Regions from separate parts of the Burkholderia savannae genome, predicted to be linked through region 3. Evidence: predicted binding sites of a transcription regulator. Region 3 holds the regulator's gene; each other region holds the start of a gene.
The links. The regulator FNR, encoded in region 3, switches genes on or off when oxygen is low (the NO sensors DNR and NnrR bind a similar motif). The targets are predictions, from matches to a motif close to TTGATNNNNATCAA.
Positions count from the first base shown of each region.

Region 1: WS78_RS26770 (cytochrome C) is a predicted target of FNR. The motif match lies at 3,418-3,431, and genes of this name have one in related genera.
Region 2: WS78_RS24070 (universal stress protein) is a predicted target of FNR. The motif match lies at 5,815-5,828, and genes of this name have one in related genera.

Region 1 covers NZ_CP013418.1:1,268,249-1,275,500, forward strand. The annotation lists gene WS78_RS26750 (autotransporter outer membrane beta-barrel domain-containing protein) at 1-1,581, opposite strand, end outside; gene WS78_RS36390 (hypothetical protein) at 1,874-2,272, shown strand; gene WS78_RS26760 (hypothetical protein) at 2,345-2,911, shown strand; gene WS78_RS26765 (hypothetical protein) at 2,908-3,354, shown strand; gene WS78_RS26770 (cytochrome C) at 3,659-4,999, shown strand; gene WS78_RS26775 (c-type cytochrome) at 5,049-5,666, shown strand; gene mreB (rod shape-determining protein) at 5,709-6,773, opposite strand; gene WS78_RS26790 (patatin-like phospholipase family protein) at 7,070-7,252, shown strand, end outside.
Region 2 covers NZ_CP013418.1:691,438-698,689, forward strand. The annotation lists gene WS78_RS24050 (hydrogenase 4 subunit F) at 1-1,183, shown strand, start outside; gene WS78_RS24055 (NADH-quinone oxidoreductase subunit D-related protein) at 1,187-2,926, shown strand; gene WS78_RS24060 (NADH-quinone oxidoreductase subunit B family protein) at 2,926-3,450, shown strand; gene WS78_RS24065 (hypothetical protein) at 3,926-4,342, shown strand; gene WS78_RS24070 (universal stress protein) at 4,798-5,757, opposite strand; gene WS78_RS24075 (DUF2249 domain-containing protein) at 6,132-6,389, shown strand; gene WS78_RS24080 (hypothetical protein) at 6,529-7,149, shown strand.
Region 3 covers NZ_CP013418.1:2,260,340-2,267,591, forward strand. The annotation lists gene WS78_RS31025 (GNAT family N-acetyltransferase) at 243-809, shown strand; gene WS78_RS31030 (LysE/ArgO family amino acid transporter) at 990-1,610, opposite strand; gene WS78_RS31035 (LysR family transcriptional regulator ArgP) at 1,718-2,611, shown strand; gene fnr (fumarate/nitrate reduction transcriptional regulator Fnr) at 2,648-3,403, opposite strand; gene WS78_RS31045 (universal stress protein) at 3,553-4,020, opposite strand; gene WS78_RS31050 (hypothetical protein) at 4,468-4,698, shown strand; gene WS78_RS31060 (aldehyde dehydrogenase (NADP(+))) at 5,376-6,956, shown strand; gene WS78_RS31065 (SMP-30/gluconolactonase/LRE family protein) at 6,962-7,252, shown strand, end outside.

The DNA of each region.
Region 1 (7,252 bases), 990 kb from region 3:
GCCGCTGCCGCCGAGCGCGACCGTGCCGCCCGCGAGCGTCGTGCCGCCCGAATACGTGTTGCTGCCGGTCAGCGCCTGCGTGCCGGTGCCGGCGAGCGTCAGGCCGCCGGTGCCGCCGATCGTCCCGCCGAACGTCGTGCCGCCGCTGCCCGCGAGCGTCAGCCCGTTGCCGCCGAGCGCGACCGTCGTTCCGGCGACACCGGACAGGCCGCCGATCGTCTGGCTGCCCGTCGCGCCGCTAATGTCGAAGCCCACGCCCGCGCCGGCAAGATTCACCGAGCCCGCCGCCGCGAGGCTGCCGCCCGCGCCCAAGGCAAGCGTGCCCGCATTGATCGTCGTGCCGCCCGTGTACGTGTCCGCGCCCGTGAGCGTCAGCGTGCCGCCGCCGTTCTTCGTCAACGCGCCGCCGCCCGAGATCGCGCCCGACAGCGTGAGCCCCGTCGCGCCCTGCACCGTCAGGCCGCCCGCGCCGAGCGTCACGTTGTTGCTCACGCCGAGCCCCGCGGCGCCCGCCTGCAGCGCGCCGCCGTTGCCGGCGATCGTGCCCGTGCCGAGCGACGCGTTGTTGCCGATGATCGCGACGCCGCCCGACAGCGTCGCGTCCTGCGCGCTCGACGCGCCGTTGATCGTCCACGCGCCGCTCGTCACGTCGAGATGATTGAAGTTGATGTAGTTGTTGACGGCGATCGTGCCGCTCGCGGGGCCGCCCGCGGCCTGCTGCAACAAGAGCGTGTTGTTGCCGCCCGCGCCGCCGTCGACGATGCCCGTCGCCGCGAAGCCGAGCGTGAGCGAGCCGACGCCGATGTTCAGCGCCACCCCGGTGCCGCCCGCCGCGCTGACCGTCGAGCCCGTCATCGCGGTGAACGTGTTCGTGCTGTTCGCGCCCATCGACACGCTGCCGTCGATCGTCCCCGAGTTGACGAACGTGTTGCCCTGCCCGGCGGCGCCGTTCGGCTGGAACGCGACGCGGCCGGTGATCGTGCCGCTGTTGTTGAAATTGACCTGGCCGCCGCCGTACGCGGCGACCACGGGCGAATCCGGGCCGAGCAGCGTCGCGCCGACGAGCGGCGTCGAGCCGATCGTCCCGGTGTTCGTGATGTTCGACACGCCGCCCGTGCCGTTCTGGACCGCGAGCGCCATGCCGGTCAGCCCGCTGATCGACACGCCTGTCGTGCCGTTCATCGTGCCGTTGTTCGTGACGTTGGTCGTGCTCGGCGACGCGTTGCCGACGACGGTGCCGCTCGACAGGATGCCGAGCCCCGAGCCGAGCACGGTCGGATCGATCGTGCCGTTGTTGGTCAGCGAAACGCCGCTGCCCGTGAGCGACAGCGCGGTGCCGCCGATGCCGAGCAGCACGCCCAGGCTCGCGCCGCTGTCGACCGTCACGTTGAGATTGTTGCCGCTGTTCGAATAGCTCGGCGCGAGCGGATTGGCCGCCCCCGAGCAGGTGACGGTGGTGCCCGCCGGGGTGCAGGCCGCGTGCGCCTGAACGATGCCGGCGCCGACGAGCGCGACGAACACGCCCATCGACGGCACGAGCTTGGCAAGCTCGTTGTTTTTTCTTGAACGCGTGCAGTTCATGTTGCCCCCTTCCTTGCCATCGAAAATAGACGTCGAAGGAAACTGCCTGGCGCGGCGGGAATTGCGTCGACGATTCGGCGAATCGTCGGGACAAAACAGTCTTCCGGCCGCGCGGCGACGGCCGTCTGTTTCGAAGGAAACGCAGGAATCGGAAAAACCGCGAAAGCGCGAACGCCGATCTGATCGACTAAGCGAACGGCATGACGCCCCCCCTTTATGGCGGCGACATCTCGAGTTGGTCTAGTTAATGCGGATGACGACTTGTCGGAAGGCTATATCAAAGCACGCCGATATGCAAAAAATCGGAACGGTCGGCGCCGATGTCTTTGCCTCGGCTTCAATGCGGCTTTCCCGCCGCATCCGCGATGCGCTTCGCAATGGACTTCAAAGAACGAGAATCGTTTCGGCCGAGATCTCGCGATTGCCGCAAGCGAAACGTATGCAACAGGTAAATGCCGCGCGTGGTCGACGCGCCGAACGCAACGCCTTCGCGAACGCGCGATGCGCTTCGGTCCCGAACGGCAACATGCATTCGCCTCACCTTTATCTTTTCCGCCGATTCATCCTATCATTTCATTCGACCATTTTTGTCAGACGACTCCGTCTGACAAATAGCCGACTCGCAATCTTTGAATCGTTTTCGAATTCATTTCGCATCTCGAATAAATACTCGCCACGTCATTTCGATTGATCTGTCTCAACGCAGCAAGCCCGCCATCCAACACGATGAAAGGCGAAACCCGCCACATGAACGGAGGCCATGATGGAAATTTCATTGAGAGACCTGCTGACGGTGCTGCACGGAATGGGATTCGGCGCGTTGTTCATGCTTGCGTTTTCCGGTGCGATCGCCGAGCTCTATCGCACGTCGTCGCCGGGCGCGCCCGCCGTGCCCGCGCCGCGTGAACATCGGCTGTTGATGATCTATCTGTCCGCGATGGTGATCCTCGCGTGGGCAACCGTGTTCTCCGGCGCATACATCGTCTATCCGTGGTATCGCGCGGTGCCGCCCGCCGGCCTGACCGATCTCGCGAACTACCCGCAGCGCCTGTTGATGTCGAGCCGCGACACGTCGGGCTGGCACAGCCTCGGGATGGAATGGAAGGAGCACGTCGCGTGGCTCGCGCCGATCGCGATGACGATGGTCGCCTACGTGTTCGGCAAGTACGGCGCGGCGCTCGGCAAGCAACGCCAGATTCGCAACGCGGTGCTGGCGTTCACCGTCGTCGCGTTCGTCGCGACGGGCGTCGCGGGTGCGTTCGGCGCATTCCTGAACAAGTACGCGCCGGTCCGCGGCGGCGCCGCCATCCACCTCATGACGGGAGAATGAAAATGCATGCCTCTCATCCGCACACCGCCGCGCAACATGCCGCCGATACGGCGCATAATCAGTCATCCGTAGCAAGCGAGCCGACAAACGCTTCGCCGCGAACAAGCGCGCCCGCCGCCGCCGAAGTGCTGCCGAACGGCCCGGCCGCCGCCGCCATTCTCGCGGCCGGCATCGGCTGCTTCGCCGTCGGGCTCTTTGCGCTCGCCGGCGACGCGTTCCGCTCAGTTGCGCATTTCTTCACGTTCTACACGCCCACCGGGCCGCTTTCGGGCGTGACGACGAGTGCGATCGTCGTCTGGCTGCTGTCATGGGCGGCGCTGTCGCGCCGATGGAACGCGGCGTCGGTCGCGCTCGGCCGCGTCACGACCGTCGCCTTCGTGCTGCTCGCGCTCGGCATCCTGCTGACATTCCCGCCCTTCATGGATCTGCTGCAAGGCAAGTAGCCGCTCGCGCGCCGAACGGAGCATCGCGTTCCGTTCGGCACGCGCGACGCCCCCTCTTCGTTGCTGATCCAAGTCAATTTTCGCAATTGTGGCGATCATAGACTCGAATCATCGACATCGGTCGCGACGAAAGATGGATCGTTAGCGGTGCGACACGTTTGATGAAGTCAGAACGATATTGAAATAAACGAGAAGGACCGCAGCGGATATCAGTGGAAACACCGGCTTCAATGCGTTGGAAAAAGGCGGTTTCTCAACGGAAACCGGATACACGAGCCCTGACGACAAACAAGAAGGGGGCGGTATGTTCAATCGCATCCGTCGCGGCCTTACCGCCATGCTTGCATGCGTGTTCGGGGTGCTGTGCCTGTCGAATGACGCCGCCGCGGTTCCGGCGTTCGCGAGACAAACGGGGCTCGCCTGCGTCGCGTGCCACGTGAGCTTCCCGGAACTCACGCCGTTCGGGCGCTTCTTCAAGCTGACGGGCTACACGCTGTCGAACCGGTTCACGATTCCGCTCGCGGGCATGGTGCAGCTGTCGCAAACCAATACCCGCTCGATCGACAACCGCAACTACGACTTCGTGCGCAATCAGGACGTCGTGCTGCAGCAGGCGAGCCTGTTCTACGGCGGGCGCATCGCCGGCCCGGTCGGCGCGTTCGCGCAATGGACGTACGACGGCATCGCGCACCACAGCGGCATCGACAACACCGACATCCGCGCGGCCGGGCACTTCACGCGCGACGACGTCGACTTCATCTACGGCGTCACGGTCAACAACAATCCGACCGTCTCCGACGTCTGGAACAGCACGCCGGCATTCGGCTATCCGTACGCGTCGAGCAGCGTGTCGCTCACGCCGACGGCGAGCACGCTGATCGACGGCGGCCTCGCGCAGCAGGTCGCGGGCTTCGCCGCGTACGCATTCTGGCAGCGCAGCATCTACGCGGAAGTCGGCCTCTATCGGACTGCCGACCAGATGTTCTCGGTGTTCCGCACGGGGCAGGACATCAGCACGCCGGGCGGCGTGACGCGGCTGCGGGGCGGTAACCCGTACTGGCGCGTCGCGTACAACCGCGAATGGGGCCCGCACTCGCTGATGCTCGGCACGTTCGGCCTGATTGCCGACGTGTATCCGGACAACACGCTGCCCGCGACGCCGACCGACCGCTTCACCGACATCGCGCTCGATGCGCAGTATCAATACCTGACGCTGTCGCACGCGTTCACGACGCAGTTCACGTTCATCCACGAGAAGCAGAACTGGAGCGCGAGCTTCCCGAGCGGCGGAATCGGCGCGGGGCCGACGCCAGCCAACCCGACCGACCGTCTCAACACGTTCAAGGCGAAGGCTTCGTACTACTACCAGCGCAAGTACGGCGCGACGCTCGCGTACTTCTCGACAACGGGCACGACCGATCCCGGGCTGTACTCGCCGACGCCCGTGACGGGCAGCGCGAACGGCAGCCCGGACTCGCGAGGCGTCATCGCGGAGCTCGACTATCTGCCGTTCCCGCAAGTGAAGCTGTCGTTGCAGTACACATGGTTCCTCAAGTTCAACGGAGCGCGCTTCAACTACGACGGCAACGGCCGAAACGCGAGCGACAACAACACGCTGTACCTGCTCGCGTGGTTCGTGTTCTGACGCCGCCCGAACCTTGCCTCGCCAACCCGCCTGCTCCGCGAGAACGATCATGAAAAAGCTGCTTGCATCACCGATGTGGATCGCCGCGCTCGCCGCCGCGCTCGGCGGCTGGCCCGCCGTCCGCGCGCACGCGCAGGACGGCGCGCGGCTCGCCGCGCAGCTCTGCGCCGCTTGCCATGGCGCGCATGGCCGCAGCGAATCGCCGATGTTCCCGCGGCTCAATGCGCAAACGAACGAGTATCTGAGCGCGCAGCTCAAGGGCTTTCGCGAGCACGCGCGCGGCGAGACCGACGCGCGCGCGTACATGTGGGCCATCGCGTCGCAGCTCGACGACGCGACGATCGCGTCGATCGCCGACTACTACTCGCATCAGGAGCCGACGCACGGCGAGCCCGGCGATCCGGCGCTCGTCGCGAAGGGGCAGGACATCTTCGAGCACGGCGTGCCCGAAAAGGGCACGCCGGCGTGCGCGTCGTGCCACGGACAGAACGGGCAAGGCGTCGGAACGTTCCCGCGGCTCGCGGGACAGCACGAGGCCTACCTGCTGCGGCAAATCGAGGTCTTCAAGAACGGCACGCGCGCGAATGCGCCCGTGATGAGCGCGGTCGCGCATACGCTCGACACCGATCAGGCGAAGGCCGTCGCGGCGTGGTTGCAGTCGCGTTAGCGAAACGCGGCCCGAGGACGGGCACGCGGCGACACGCGCGCGTCAGCGGCTGAAGCCGATGTCGCCCGCGTCGTCGTCGCCGGCCTCGAACCCGCCGCGCCCCATCGCCTCGCCGGCGCCGCGCACCGCGCAGGTCAGCGGTTCGTCGGCCACGCGCGCGGCGAGCCCCGTCTCGTCGTGGAGCCGCTTGCCGAGATTCGCGAGCAGCGCGCCGCCGCCCGTCAGCACGATCCCGCGATCCGCGATGTCCGTGATGAGCTCCGGCGGCGCGTTCTCGAGCGCGCTCTTCACCGCGCTCACCACCTGGTTCAGCGGCGCGGCGAGCGCGTCGGCGATGTCGTGGTTGCTGAGCTGGATCGTGCGCGGCAGGCCGTCGGCGACGCTGCGCCCAACCGCATGGATCGATTCGCGCGGCACCCGGTAGCTCGCGGTGCCGATCGCCTTCTTCACGTGCTCGGCGGTGTGCTCGCCGAGCAGCACGCCGTACAGGTTGCGGACGTGATTGACGATCGCCGCGTCGAACTGGTCGCCGCCCACGCGAATCGCCTCGCGATAGACGATCCCGCCAAGCGCGATCACCGCGACCTCGGTCGTGCCGCCGCCGATGTCGACGACCATCGAGCCGACCGCCTCCGTCACCGGCAGCCCCGCGCCGAGCGCGGCCGCGAGCGGCTCGCTGATCAGGCTGACCCGCGACGCGCCCGCCGCGAGCGCCGCTTCGCGGATCGCGCGCTGCTCGACCGCGGTCGCGTTCGACGGCACGCAGATCGTGAACTCGACGCGCCGCCCGAACAGCGAGCGCGCATGCGACATATCGACGAACTGCCGCATCATCTGCTCGGCCGCGTGATAGTTCGCAACGACGCCGTGCCTGAGCGGCCGGACGGCTTCGAGATGCTCGGGCGAGCGCCCGAGGAGCGCCTTCGCCTGCTCGCCGACCGCCTCGACGCGCGCCTTGTCGGCCGGGCCGCCCCGCTTGCGGAAGCAGACGACCGACGGCTGATTCAGCACGACGCCGCGATCGCGGACGTAGATCTGCGTGCTCGCGGTGCCCGGATCGACCGCGACGTTGTGCGCAAAAAACCTTCCGAGAAAGGGTGCCGCCATCGTGAAGCCTCTATCGAATCTGGTGGAAGGATTGCGCGGATGCGTCGCCGGCCGCCCCCCCGGGCCGGTTGCCGGCGACGAGCACAATCCACTCAGTCGCTTAGCGGCAGGATGCCTGAATACTTTAGGAGATTTCATGAAATTTCTATAGAGCGTCAGGTCGCTTTGCACCGTGGGCCGGGGCGGATCGCGCCCGACGCGTGGCCGCGGGCGGGCAAAAGCGGTACTCTCTCGCTTTTGCCGATTCCGGATCGGTCCTCCCGACTGTTCAGCCCGACCACGCCATAGCAACGATAATGACGGTGTTCGCCTCTTCCGCCCGTCCGGGCGCTCGCGCCGCCGGCCTCGTGGCCGTCCTTCTGTTCGTCTGCGTCGCGGCGGGCCGGCCCGCGGCCGCCCATGCGGCCGACGCCGCGCCCATGGCGGGCGCCGTCGCGGCGCCGACTGCCGCGACGGCCGACGCGACGACACGCGCAATG
Region 2 (7,252 bases), 1.3 Mb from region 3:
GCGCGTCGAGCAGGACCGCGGCAAGATGAGCGACGCCCGGATGCGGCTCTATCACTGCATGTACCAGCTGTTCATTTTCGCGATGCTGCTCGCGCTGCTCACGAACAACGTCGGCGTGCTGTGGGTCGCGATGGAGGCGGCGACGCTCGCGACGGTGCTGCTCGTGAGCGTCTACCGCAGTGCGGCGAGCCTCGAGGCCGCGTGGAAGTACTTCATCCTGTGCGGCGTGGGCATCGCGCAGGCGCTGTTCGGCACGATCCTGCTGTATCTCGCGGCGGGCCGGCAGCTCGCCGGCGGCGACGCGCTGCTGTGGACGAGCCTGAACGCGGTCAAGACGCAGCTCGATCCGACGATCGTGTCGATCGCGTTCGTGTTCCTGCTCGTCGGCTACGGAACCAAGGTCGGGCTCGTGCCGATGCACAGCTGGCTGCCCGACGCGCACGCCGAAGGCCCGACGCCGATTTCGGCGGTGCTGTCCGGGCTGCTGCTGAACGTCGCGCTGTACGCGGTGCTGCGCTGCAAGGTGCTCGCCGACGGCGCGCTCGGCAACGGCCTGCCGGGGCGCCTGCTCGTCGGCTTCGGGCTCGCGTCGGCGCTCGTCGCATCGTTCTCGCTGTTCCGGCAAAGGGACGTGAAGCGGCTGTTCTCGTATTCGTCGATCGAACACATGGGGCTCATGACCTTCGCGTTCGGCCTCGGCGGCCCGGTCGCGACGTTCGCGGGGCTGCTGCACATGACGGTGCATTCGCTCGTCAAATCGGCGATCTTCTTCGCGGTCGGCCACGCGGCGCAGAAGGCGCGCACGCAGTCGATCGACGGCATCCGCGGGCTCCTGCAGGTCAGTCCGACGGTCGGCTGGGGGCTGATGCTCGGCGCGCTCGCGATTCTCGGGATGCCGCCTTTCGGCGTGTTCGCGAGCGAATTCCTGATCCTGACGACGGCGATCGCGAAGCTGCCGTGGAGCGCGCCGTTCCTGCTCGTCGCGCTCGCGGCGGCGTTCGCCGCGATCTTCATGCGCGTGCAGCGGATGGTGTTCGGCGAATCGAGCGTCGCGACGCTCGAGCATCCGCCGGCGCTGCTGCCGGTGTTCGTTCATCTCGGCCTCGGCTTGATGCTCGGGCTCTACGTGCCGCCGTATCTCGCGACCTGGTATCGACAGGCGGCGGCGATGATCGCGGGGTAGGCGATGCGGATCGAATCCTTGCAACTCCCCAGCCGGACGCGCCTCGCGAGCGAGATGGGGCTGCCGCACGTGGCGTTCGCGTCGGTCGACGCCGACGCGTGGACGCGCGCCGCCGAGACGATCCGCGAGGCCGGCGGGCGGCTCGTCGCGCTTTGGGGCGGCGAGCCCGCCGCCGGGCGCTTCGAGGTGTGCGCCGCGTACGAGCTTGACGACGGCCTGTTGTGGCTGCGGCTGCCGGTCGAGCCGGCGGCGAATGAAGAGAATGAACCGAACGAAGCGGTCGAAGCGGTCCAAGCGGGCAATGCCGGCAAGGCGGACGAAGCCGGCGGGACGGGCGATGGAAGCGACATGGGCGACATAGACGACATGGGCGACTACCCGGACCTGTCGACGATCTTCGCCGGCGCGACGCGGATGCAGCGCGCGGTCCGCGACCTCGTCGGCCTGCGCGCGCGCGGCGCGACCGACGTGCGGCCGTGGCTCGCTCACGGCGCATGGCCGCGCGGCTACCATCCGCTGCGCAAGCGCGTGACGGGCCGCGAACGCTTCGAGATCGCGACGGCCGACTATCCGTTCGTGCCGGTCGCGGGCGACGGCGTGCACGAGATCGCGGTCGGGCCGATTCATGCGGGCGTGATCGAGCCGGGGCATTTCCGCTTCTCGGTCGTCGGCGAGAAGATACTGCGGCTCGAGGAACGGCTCGGCTACGCGCATCGCGGCGTCGAGCGGCTCCTCGAGCGCGCGGGCGCGTTCGAGGGCAGCCGGCTCGCCGCGCGCATCGCCGGCGATTCGACGGTCGCGTTCACATGGGCGTACTGCATGGCGCTCGAGCAGGCGCTGACGGTTCGCGTGCCGGCCCGCGCGCTGCGGCTGCGCGGGCTGCTGCTCGAGCGCGAGCGCGTCGCCAATCATCTCGGCGACCTCGGCGCGCTCGGCAACGACGCGGGTTTCGCGGTCGGCCTCGCGCAATTCTCGTGGCTCAAGGAGGACTGGCTGCGCCTGAACGACCGGATCTTCGGGCATCGCCATCTGATGGATCGCGTCGTGCCGGGCGGCGTCGGGCGCGACGTCTCGGCGGACGACGCGGCGGCGATCGTCGCGCAATGCGACCGGATCGAGGCCGAGGTGCGTGCGATGCAGACGATCTATGACGACCAGTCCGGCTTGCAGGACCGTTTCGCGGGAACCGGGCGGCTCGCCGCGCAGACGGCCGCGCATTTCGGCGTGTGCGGATTGGCCGCGCGCGCGAGCGGGCAGGCGCGCGACGTGCGCGTCGACCATCGGCTCGCGCCGTACGACGCGGTGCCCGTCGAAGCGCACGGCGACCCACGCGGCGACGTCGCCGCGCGGGTTGCCGTGCGCTTTGCCGAGACGTACGAATCGGTGCGCGCGATTCGCGCGCTGCTCGACGATCTGCCGGGCGGCGCGATCGCGGCCGAGATCGAGCTCGCCGCGATCGCGCCGGGCAACCCGGAGGAGGCGACGGAGGCGGGAAGGGCGGAGGCGGCGGCAGGCGCCGCCCACGATGCGCGGCGCGGCGTCGGCTGGATAGAAGGCTGGCGCGGCCCGGTGCTCGTCGCGCTCGAGCTCGACGCGCGCGGCGCCGTCGCGCGTTGCCATTGCCACGATCCGTCGTGGCAGAACTGGCCCGCGCTCGAGCATGCGATCATCGGCAACATCGTTGCCGACTTCCCGTTGATCAACAAGTCGTTCAACCTGAACTACGCGGGGCACGACCTGTAATGTGGCAGCTCATCAAACAGATCGCGCGCACCGGCCGGCCGGACGAGCCCGCGCCGGCGGGCGAGGACGCGTGGCAGCGGGACGCGCGGCGTATCCGGCAGGAGATTCTCGACATCCTCGGGCGCGCGCTGAGCATCCGCGCGATCGACGCCGGCTCGTGCAACGGCTGCGAGCTCGAACTGCACGCGCTCGGCAATCCGTACTACAACATCGAAGGATTGGGGATCAAGTTCGTCGCAAGCCCGCGGCATGCGGACATGCTGCTGATCACCGGGCCGCTCACGCTCAACATGCGCGACGCGGTGCGCCTCGCGTACGAGGCGACGCCCGCGCCGAAGCTCGTCGTGGCGGCGGGCGACTGCGCGTGCACGGGCGGCGTGTTCGCCGACAGCTACGCGGTGTGCGGGCCCGTCGAGAAGCTCGTGCCGGTCGACCTGACGATTCCGGGCTGCCCGCCGCGGCCGATCGACTTGCTGCGCGGGATTCGCGGCGCGCTTGAGCGAGCGCGCCCGGGCGGGCGTTGATTCCCCGACTTCCTCGACGCACCCGGGCGCTCCGGGCGCTCCGGGCGAGACAAGGCCGCGTGCGGGTTCGGATTCGAATCGATTCCGGCACGCCGGCGGCCGGTGCGCCGCGCGACATCGCGCGCCGGGCTTCGACACGGCGATTCCTCTTCGCATCGACATACGTTCAAACCGTTCGATCGGCGTTCGGCGAAGGCCGGCGGGGCTGCGCGCCCGATCTGCGAACGTATCCATTCCGTCTGTAGGGGAATTCCTACGGCTGTTGCGCATAATCCTACGCTGCTCTCGTCTTTTGCTGATTTCCAATCAGGCACTTTTTATCGCACCCTTCACGGATCGAAAAATACAAAAATTGCCGCGCCTGCTTGAAGCTGTACTTGATCCGGTCTCTCGCCAGTTTCCCGAAAGACGCGAACACTCACCGCGACGGCCGGGTTCGGCCGAGCGAGCAACGCAATAGAAAGGCACGAAGTCGATGGGATTACTGCGGAGTTTTCGAGCCTGGTGCAAGCTGCGGCGCCTGCCGCCGATCAAGATCGAGACGAAAGCGGCCGAAGCGGAGAACGAGGCCGCGACGCACGCGAAATGGGCGGTCGTCATCCGCAATGCGGACGGCGCGCGCGTCGGCGAAGCGATATACGGCCTTTCGCAATTGACCGATCGGCTGTACGTGCACAGCCTCGAGATCGCGCCGTCGGAGCGCCGGCGCGGCTACGCGCTCGCGTTCCTGATGATGCTGAATCGCTATTACAAGGTGCCGATCGTGCCGATGTCCGAGCTGCCGGGCGGCAGCCCGTTCTGGGTCACCGTGAGCAAGCTGCGGCCCGGCGGCCTCGCCGTGCAGTTCGAGCAAAGGAGCGACGCTGCGGACAAGCCGCCGCCGCGTGCGTAGCGGCGTCCGGAAACTGAGTGAAAGGAGCGGGCGGCGTTCGGCCGCCTTTTTTTGTGCGGCCGATTCGTCGATGCTCAATGCCGTGTCGTATCCGCGCCCGGAAGGGGATGCACGCTGGGCGGCGACGGGGCGCGTTGATTGCCGGCGCGGCGACGGGCGTCGTTTTGTCGTATTGTCGTTTCGGAGCGGACGCGGGCGACACGAAGATAGCGCGGCCGTCACGAAGCGATCGCATTGACGGAAGCGAATCGCTTCGCGGCAATCGGCGCTTGCACCTGTCGCTAGCCGGGTGCCGCAGCGCGATGCCGCTGGAGGCGGCATCGAAAGCGCAATCAAAGCGGCATCGAAAGCGCGTGTCGCCGCTCGCCACGCCGCGCCGGAATCGGCGGCGCGCCGACCCGCGCTGGCCGCGAAGCGCACGGCAGCCGGTGCGCGCAGCCGGCCGTCGACGCGCCTCAGGCAGCCGGCGCGTGCACGAGCAACAGTGGAATCTGCGTGAGCCGCGCGACGCGCAGCGCGACGCTGCCGAGCAGCCAGCGCGACACGCCGCGCCTGCCGTGCGTGCCCATCACGAGCAGATCGGCGGGCCAGCGGTCGGCCTCGCGGACGATCGTGTGCGCGACGTCGTCGCTCGTCCGGTCGGTGCTGACGACCGCGATGCTCGACTGACCCGGCGCTTCGTCGAGCAACTGGCGCGCGACGGCCAGCGCCTTCTCGCTTTCCTCGACGAACGCGTCCTCGAGCACGTGGATCGGCACGAAATCGGTGAGCCGCACCGCGCGGTCGATCACGTAGATCGCGCGCAGATGCGTGTCGGGCGTCGCGAATTGCGCGCCGTAGCGCAATGCGTGCGCGGCGATCGGGCTGCCGTCGGTCGCGAACATGATGCGCTTCGGCGCATGCACGGCCGATTCGACGCCGGAGGGCACGAAAAGAATCGCGCAATCCGTCCTCGCGAGCAGCGGCTCGGATACGCTGCCGTCTACCCAACGAAGCAACCCCTGATACTGATGCGAGCCGACGACGAGCAGATCGGCATTCCAGTCGCGTGTTTCGTCGAGCAGCGCGTCGACGACGTCGCCGCCTTTCTTCGCGAGGTCGACGATCGCGGTTTCGAGCGCGACGTCGGTGCGACCGAATGTGGTCGTCGCGTCGCCGAGCACGTTCGACGCATCGTTGACGAGCTCGGTGTGCGCCGCCGCAAACTCGGACGGTGCGAACGTATGCGGCAGCGTATACGCGCGCGGCGTGTCCACGACGCTGACGAAGCGTACGGCCGCGCCCGCGGGCACCACGCGCTTCAGGTAGTCGACCGCGCGCTGCGACGCCTTCGACGCGTCGATCGCGACGAGAATGCGCCCAGGCAGCGACAGCGGAGCGGGATTCGAGGTATCGGTGGGCATCGTCGACTCCATCAATGTATTGGGCGCGCCAACTATCGGGTCATTGTGCGGCACCGGCCCCGCCATTCGTTGAGCGAAATCAATCTTTTCGAGCGCCGCGAGGCGGCGCGCGGGCGGCGGGGTCGTGCCGCGTAATCGCCGCGCATGCCGCTGCGGCGCGGCGTTTCGCCGGTAACGCGATGCCGAACCGGCCGGCTTCACACGTTTTGCTCGGATCGAAGCGCCGTTGTGCGCGCAGGGGCGCGCACATAGAATAGTTGCTCGCACAATGCATCTATTCGAATCGAACGCATCGCCGTCGAGCGGCGCGCATCGGTTGTCTTGCAATGCACCGTGCGCGCCGCCGCTTTCTCCATCCGAGCGTCATCCGATAAGGACTTCCAATCATGTCGCAGCCGCATCTCCATCTTTCCCCGACCGCGATCTATCCGTTCGACGCGCGCGGCGTCGCGAAGCGATTCCGCCATGCGGCGATCTTCGGCGCGATCGACGCGCTTCAGTCCGGCGAAACCATGCGCTTCGTCAACGATCACGATCCGCTCCCGCTCCTCGAACAGATTCGGCAGCATTATGGCGAGCGGGTCGGCATCGAGTATCGGCAGCGTGAGCCCGGCGCGATCGTGATCGATTTCATCGTTCAATGACCTATGCCGGCGGTCGCGCGGGCAGTGCGCCGGCCGTCGCGACATCCCCGCTCGCCGGCTGCGACGCACCGCGTTCGGCGCGTCGCGCGCGACAGCCGGCGAGCGGCCCGCAACAAGCGATAAGCTGATCCAGACCATCATGCATTCATCCGACCGATTTCCCGATTTCTTCGACGCCGCGCCGCGCATCGCGTTGCGCGATCCGCTCGCCGCGTTCCTCGGTGCCGCGCACGACGGCGGCGCGATCGAGTACCGCTACGCGGACGTCGTGAAGCTGGCAGGGCATTCGTGTCCGACCGTCGCGTCCGCGTACCTGATGACGCGCGCGGCGCTCGGCGCGCTCTACGGCGGCATGCCCGCCGAGCGCGGCGCGATTCGCGTCGCGTTGCGCGATTCGGCGACGGAAGGCGTGACGGGCGTGGTGGCGAACGTCGTCGGCCTGCTGACGGGGGCGACGTTCGATACCGGGTTCAAGGGCATCGGCGGCCGGTTCGACCGCCGCCGTCTGTTGACGTTCGGCGAACCGATGCCGGGGCAGCTTCGCTTGACGCGCGTCGATACGAATGCGAGCGTCGGCGTGTCGGCGCGGCTCGATCGCGTGCCGGGCGATCCGCGAATCGCGAATCTGCTGCCGCGCTGTCTCGCGATGACGGCGCAGCCCGAGGACGTCGCGTTGTTCCGCGAGCTCTGGCAGGCGCGCGTGCGCCGGCTGCTGCTCGAACATGCGGACGACGCCGACGTGATCGTGCTCCACCGTTGACGCGCGATGGCGGTTGCGGCGCGGCGCATCCGACGCGCGCTGCGGAACCGGCGTCGCGCTTGCATGTCGGCGTCCGGCGGACGGCGCTCGCTTGCGGCGTCGG
Region 3 (7,252 bases):
CGGCTCGCGGCGCTGCGTGCCGTGTCGTGTCGTGCCGTGTCGATTCTCACACTGCCGCCGCGATCGCGATTCGATCGTCGGAATTCGGCACAATGCCGCGTCGCATGCGATTCGGCCGCATGCGCCGCCGCTCGGCCTGCGACGTCGCGATCTTTCGGTCGCGAACGCGCCGGGCTGCATCGCTCATCGAGCGTGCCGCGCCGCCGCCGATCGCGCGGCCGCCGCCCGATTCGGATCGAAGGATGAGTCAACCGGCGAATATCGAGACGAACCGTCTGATTCTGCGCCGTTGGCGCGATGACGATGCGCGCGCGTGGGCGGCGTTGAATTCGGACGCCGAAGTCATCGCGTGGCTCGGGCGGCGCGCGCCGATGACGCTCGCCGACGCGCGCGACGACATCGGCCGCTTCGACGCGCATTTCGATGCGTACGGCTTCGGCCCGTGGGCCGTCGAAACGCGGGCCGACGGTGCGTTGATCGGCCTTTGCGGGCTTCGTCGCGTGCTCGAGGGCGGGCATCCGATGGCGCCGTGCGTGGAAATCGCGTGGCGGCAAGCGCGCCTTGCGTGGGGGCGCGGATACATGACGGAGGCCGCCCGCGCGGCGCTCGCGGATGCGTTCGGCGATCATCGGCTGGCCGAAGCATTCGCATGGGCAGCCGCCACGAATCTTCGATCGCAACGCGTCATGACCTGGATCGGCATGCAGCGCGCGGCCTCGCGCGATTTCGACCATCCCGCGCTTCCCGAAGGACATTCGCTGCGCCGGCATGTCGTGTATTGCATTCGGCGCGAGACATCGCATGCCTGACGGATGCGCGCCGCGGCGCAAGTCACGCCCTGGCGCGTCGAAGTTCTCGATTCAGCCGATATTCAGCCGATATTCAGCCGATACGAGGCGCGTGCGCGGCCAATACGGCACGCACGGCTTCGTTCGCGCGCGAGCGCCGCTCGCTGCGCATTGCGCGACCCGGCGCGCGCAGCCGCGCCGTCACCTCAATTGCACCGCGGCGAGAAACAGCACCATGCCGCCGATCGCGCCGTCGAGCACGCGCCATGCGAGCGCCCGCTTGAACCACGGCGCGAGCAATCGCGCGCCGTAGCCGAGCGCGACGAACCAGATCGCGCTGACCGCCATCGCGCCGATCGCGAACGCGCTGCGCGCGCCTTCCGGTTCGCGCGCGCCCGCCGTGCCGATCAAGAGGAACGTGTCGAGATAGACGTGCGGATTGAGCCACGTGAACGCGAGCGTCATCAGCACGATCGGCCATGCGCGCTGCGCGGGCGGCGCGACGGCCGCGCCCGTTGCGTCGAGCGTCCCGTGCCCGGGCTTGAACGCGCGGCGCAGCGCGCTCAGGCCGAACCACGCAAGATACGCGAGGCCGACGTACAGCACCGCGTGAACGAAGGTCGGATAACGCTCGACGAGCACCGATGCGCCGCCGACGCCCGCGCCGATCAGGAGCATGTCCGACAGCGTGCAGAGCAGCACGATCTTGCCGACGTGCGAGCGCATGATTCCTTGCCGGAGGATGAACGCGTTCTGCGCGCCGATGGTGACGATGAGCGATGCGCACAGCATCGCGCCGTGGGAAAAAGCGATCCAGTTCATGTTCGTTGCTGATTCAGGCGATGGACTAATGGAACGAGAGGCGCTAGTCTGCGGTGATCGCCGGAATTAGAAAAGCTAAATAATCTAATGCGGATTAAGGAAAACTGATGATCGACTACGCGTTGCTCGATGCGCTCGCCGAAGTGATCCGCCACGGCTCGTTCGAGCGGGCGGCGAAAGCGCTCAATGTGTCGCCTTCCGCGGTGTCGCAGCGCGTGAAGCTGCTGGAGGAGCGAGTGGGCAGCGTGCTCGTCAAGCGCGGGCAGCCGTGCGTCGCGACGACGTCGGGCGCGCTGCTGTGCCGCCACACCGAGCGCGTGCGCATGCTCGAAGCCGAATTGTCGGCGCACGTGCCCGGATTCGCCGGCGCGGCAACGGGGCCGTGGCCGACGCTGCGCGTCGCCGTCAACGACGACAGCGTCGCGACCTGGTTCGTCGATGCGGTCGGCCCGTTTTGCGCGGAGAGCGGCACGCTGCTCGATCTCGTGATCGACGATCAGGACTACACCGCCGAGCGGATTCGCGACGGCAGCGTGCAGGGCGCGGTGACGGCGCTCGCCGAGCCGATCCAGGGCTGCCGTTCGACGCGCCTCGGCCGGATGCGCTATCACGCGGTGTGCTCGCCCGCGTTCCACGCGCGCTATTTCGGCAACGGCGTCAACCGCGACGCGCTGCGGCACGCGCCGTGCGTGATGTTCAATCCGAAGGACAGCCTGCAGGCGCGCTTCATCCGGCGCGTGACGCGCGTGGATCTCGATCCGCCGCAGCACTGGATTCCGCACGTCGCGGGCTACCTGCGCGCGTGCGAGGCGGGGCTCGGCTGGGGCATGTGTCCGGAGCGGATGGTCGAGCGTCAGATCGCCGCGGGCGAGCTCGTCGATTTGTCGGAGGGAAGAAGCATCGACGTCGAGCTCTACTGGCAGAGCTGGCGATTGTCGATCGGCTGGCTGGACGAGTTTAGCGCGGCGCTCAAGGCGAGCGCCGCGCAGTTTCTGGATTGATTCGGCGCGAGGAAAGGCGCGACGGCGGGCGCGGGATTACAGGCGATGCAGGCCGTCGAAATCGACGATGCGCACCGTCCGGCCCTGCATCTCGATCAGGCCGCGCTTGTGGAACTTCGACAGCGTGCGGCTGACCGTCTCGAGCGTCATGCCGAGATAGCTGCCGATGTCCTCGCGCGTCATCCGCAGGTTGAATTCGTTCGGCGAATAGCCGCGCTTCATGTAGCGCGACGACACGTCGAGCAGGAACGCCGCGACGCGCTCCTCGGCGTTCAGCGAGCCGAGCACCATCGTCTGCGACGTTTCGCGAACGATCTGCTCGCTCATCAGCTTGTGCATGCGCAACTGCATCGTGCCGGCTTCCGAGCACAGCGTCTTCAGCGCGCTGTACGGGATCACGCAGACCGAGCTGTCCTCGAGCGCGACCGCGGTGCGCGGATGCGCGTCGTCGCAGATGCCGTCGAGGCCGAGGGCTTCGCCCGCGAGGTGCAGGCCGGTGACCTGTTCGCGGCCGTCATGGCGCGTCGCGATGGTTTTCAGCGATCCCGAGCGGACCGCGTACAGGTTGTCGAACGAGTCGCCTTCGCGGAACAGCGTCTCGCCGCGTCGAACCGGGCGGGCGCTGCAGATCACGGATTCGAGGCGCGCGAGCGCTTCGGGCGCGAGCCCCTGGGGCATGCAGAGGTGGCGCATCGCGCACGTCGAGCAGTGTGCGGCCTGGCGCGGCGCCCACGTGCTGGTGGCATGGACGGGAGCCGCGGCGGCGGCGGGTCGGGCGACGGGCGTAAGCATGATGGATGACTCTGAGGTTGAATCGGTAAAGCCATTGTCCCATCGTGGGCTAAGCCTGTTTAGCGACAAAACGCCGCGACTCCCCGTGCGATTTCCTTGTTCGGCCGCAACGCGTGGTTGCGGCGAAACATCGCAGCCGTTGCGTTCGATCAGTGTTCCCGATCTTCCGGATGCGCGGCGGCCGGGATCAGCAGCACGGGCAGCGCCGAGTGCCGCACGCACTGTTCGGCGACGCTGCCGAGCACGAGCCGCTTGAAACCGCGGCGGCCATGCGTGCCGAGCACGAGCAAGTCCGCGCCGAACGCTTTCGCGCCTTCGACGATGAGCGACGGCACGTCGGCGAGCGACGTCGCCTCGCCGATCTTCAGCGCGCCCTTCACGCCGGCTTCGTGCATCTTCTGCGCGAATTCCTTCGCCAGATCGTTGCCCTGCTGAAGCAGTTGCGTGCGCAGGATCGACGGATCGTAGCCGGGCACGTTGTAGTAGATCGCGGCGTTCTCCACGACGTAGAAGGGCTGCAGCTCCGCGCCGCTCGTCCTGGCGATGCCGAGCGCCGCGTCGAATGCGTGGCGTGCCGTTTCGCTGCCGTCGACTGCGACAAGAATGCGCTGATACATGATGTCTCCGTGGTGCGGTTGAGAAAAGATCGGCCGTTCGGCCGGTTGGGTTTGACGACGTCTTTTTACAAAGTAAACGATTACTGACCAGGGCGCAGCGAACTCGATGCGCAGCGATCCGGCGCGGCGAAGTAAACGCGGCGCCGGACTTTTCAGGATTCCGTCGGTCGCGGCGGATTTTTTGCGCGCGATCGGCGTATCGGCCGGATCGGTTCGCGTCGCGTGTCGCGGCGCCGTAATAGACTTGGCCGAGCCCCGGGCACGTTCGCCGAGCGGCGCGAATCGATGCTGGTTTGAAACGCGTCGGGCGAGAGCGTTCCCGACATTTCTTACGACGATCGACGAAGGCCGCGTGCGAGCGCCGAGGCCGCATGCGCAAGGGCGCGGCCGCCGCGCCCGCCCGCCGCCCGTTTCGTTCGGTTTCGTCCAACCGGAAAAGGAGGACACATGCCGTATGTCGCACTCGAGGTGTTGACCGAAGACGCCAACCGGTACGCGCTGCCGGACCTGATCGGCGTGGGCGGCGCTTCGCCCGATGTGCCGCATGTCTGCGAGATGCTGCTCGCGGACGCCCAGTGGCCGACGATTCAGGCATATCTCGATCGGCAGGAGCTGCCTTACAAGTTTGCGCGGCCGAGTACCGGGCGCAGAGTCGGGAGGAACAATCCGAGCTGGTAGGGCGGCGGCCGCGGCGAAGCGGGCCGATCGCCGGCCGGTGCGGGCGATGCCGGCGGCGGCGCGGATGTCGTCGCCGTCGCCGTCGCCGTCGCTATCGCTCGCGCAGCCGATGGGCGGCGCGCCGCCGGCGCAGGACGTATCCGCAAATCGATTCACGCCGGCGCTTGGCGGACGAGCGTCGATCGTCGGCGTTCGTTCGGGCCGGCTTCTCGTTCGCCGAGAATCCCGGAAAGCGTTGATTTCCGAAAACGCGCGTGTATTCCGCGGCATGCGCTCATGTCCGCGATTCGCCGTGGCAGATGCCGTTCGCGTCATGTGAACGGATCGTATCCGTCGCGCCACGTCGGCCCCGGGAACCTGCTGCATCGCTTGTTCGCCGCGATGGCGGCGTGCCGCGCCTTATCGTTGCGCGCGGCCTATCCCGCGTTCGCATGCCGGACTCGTTCGCCGCCGGCCCAGCCCGCTCCGCCTGTCCGCGCGCCGATTCGAGCGAAGCGGCGCGCCGCGCCGTCTGGCACGATAATGCGATTCGCGTGTACCCGATCGGCGCGGCCCGTCGAGCCGCCCGATCGCACTGACTCGTCCGATTCACCCGATTTACCCGATTCGCCTGCGGGCGGCGCGCGCGGCATCGCGCCGCCCGCCGCCCTCGGCAGATTTTTCAATCCGGAGGAAGCATGCAGATCACTGGGGAGATGTTGATTGGCGCGACCGCGGTGCGCGGCACCGAAGGCACGATGCGCGCATTCGATCCGACGCACGACGTCGAGCTCGAGCCGGCGTTCGGCGCGGGCGGCGCGGCCGAAGTCGATCGCGCGTGCCGCCTTGCGAGCGCCGCATTCGATTCCTTTCGCCAGGCGCCGCTCGAGACGCGCGCGCGCTTTCTCGAAACGGTTGCCGAGCGCATCGTCGGGCTCGGCGATCAGTTGATCGAACGCGCGCATGCGGAATCGGCGCTGCCCGTCGCGCGTCTCGAAGGCGAGCGCGCGCGCACGGTCGGCCAGTTGCGGTTCTTCGCGTCGGTGGTGCGCGAAGGCCGCTGGCTGAGCGCGACGCTCGATTCCGCGCAGCCCGAGCGCAAGCCGCTGCCGCGCGCCGATCTGCGCTTGCAGAAGATTCCGGTCGGCCCCGTCGCCGTGTTCGGCGCGAGCAATTTTCCGCTCGCGTTCTCGGTAGCGGGCGGCGACACCGCGTCGGCGTTCGCGGCCGGCTGCCCGGTCGTCGCGAAGGCGCATCCCGCGCATCTGGGCACGTCGGAGCTCGTCGGGCGCGCGATCCGGCAGGCGGTCGCCGATTGCGGTCTGCACGAAGGCGTGTTCTCGCTCGTCGTCGGCGCGGGCAACGCGATCGGCGAGGCGCTCGTCGCGCATCCGGCGATCAAGGCGGTCGGCTTCACCGGCTCGCGCGGAGGCGGCATCGCGCTGATGGGCGTCGCCGCCCGGCGGCGCGAGCCGATTCCGGTCTTCGCGGAAATGAGCAGCGTCAATCCGTTCTTCGTGCTGCCCGGCGCGTTGCGCGCGCGCGGCGCGACGATCGCGCAAGGCTTCGTCGAATCGCTGACGCTCGGCGTCGGACAGTTCTGCACGAATCCCGGACTCGTCGTCGCGCTCGACGGGCCGGACCTGAAGGCGTTCGTCGACGCGGCCGCGCAGGCGCTCGCGCAAAAGGGCGCGCAGACGATGCTGACCTCGGGCATCGCGTCGTCGTACGAGAGCGCGGTCGCCGCGCGCCGTGCGGCGACGGGCGTGAGCGAAGTCGCGCAGGGCGTGCGCAGCGACGCGCGCAACGCCGCGCTGCCCGCGCTGTTCACGACGACGCAAACGCAGTTCGCCCAGGACCCGCGGCTCGAAGCCGAGATCTTCGGGCCGACGTCGCTTGTCGTCGTGTGTCGCGACGTCGGCGAGATGATCGCGCTCGCCGAGCACATCGAAGGGCAGTTGAGCGCGACGCTGCATCTCGAAGACGACGATGTCGAGCTGGCGCGCAAACTGTTGCCGACGCTCGAGCGCAGGGCGGGCCGCATCGTTGCGAACGGGTATCCGACGGGCGTCGAGGTTGCGCACGCGATGGTGCACGGCGGGCCGTTCCCGGCGACCTCGGATTCGCGCAGCACGTCGGTCGGCGCGCTCGCGATCGAGCGCTTCCTGCGGCCCGTCTGCTATCAGGACCTGCCCGCGGCGCTGCTGCCGGCCGCGCTCGCCGACGCGAATCCGCTCGGCCTCTGGCGCTTGCGCGACGGCCAGCTCGGCAGGGAGTGAACGCGATGCGCGAAATCGAATCCAGGCGCTATCCCGATCCGGCCGTGCGCGTGCTCGATCCGCGTTTCGACGCGCTGCGCATCCGGTCGGCGTCCGTCGAATGCCTGTTTCAGGGCGCGCGCTGGGCCGAGGGGCCGGTGTGGTTCGGCGACGGGCGTTACTTGCTGTGGAGCGACATCCCGAACAATCGGCTCCTGCGCTGGGACGAGCAGAGCGGCGCGGTCGGCGTGTTCCGCCAGCCGTCGAACAACGCGAACGGCAACACGCGCGATCGCGCGGGGCGGCTCGTCACCTGC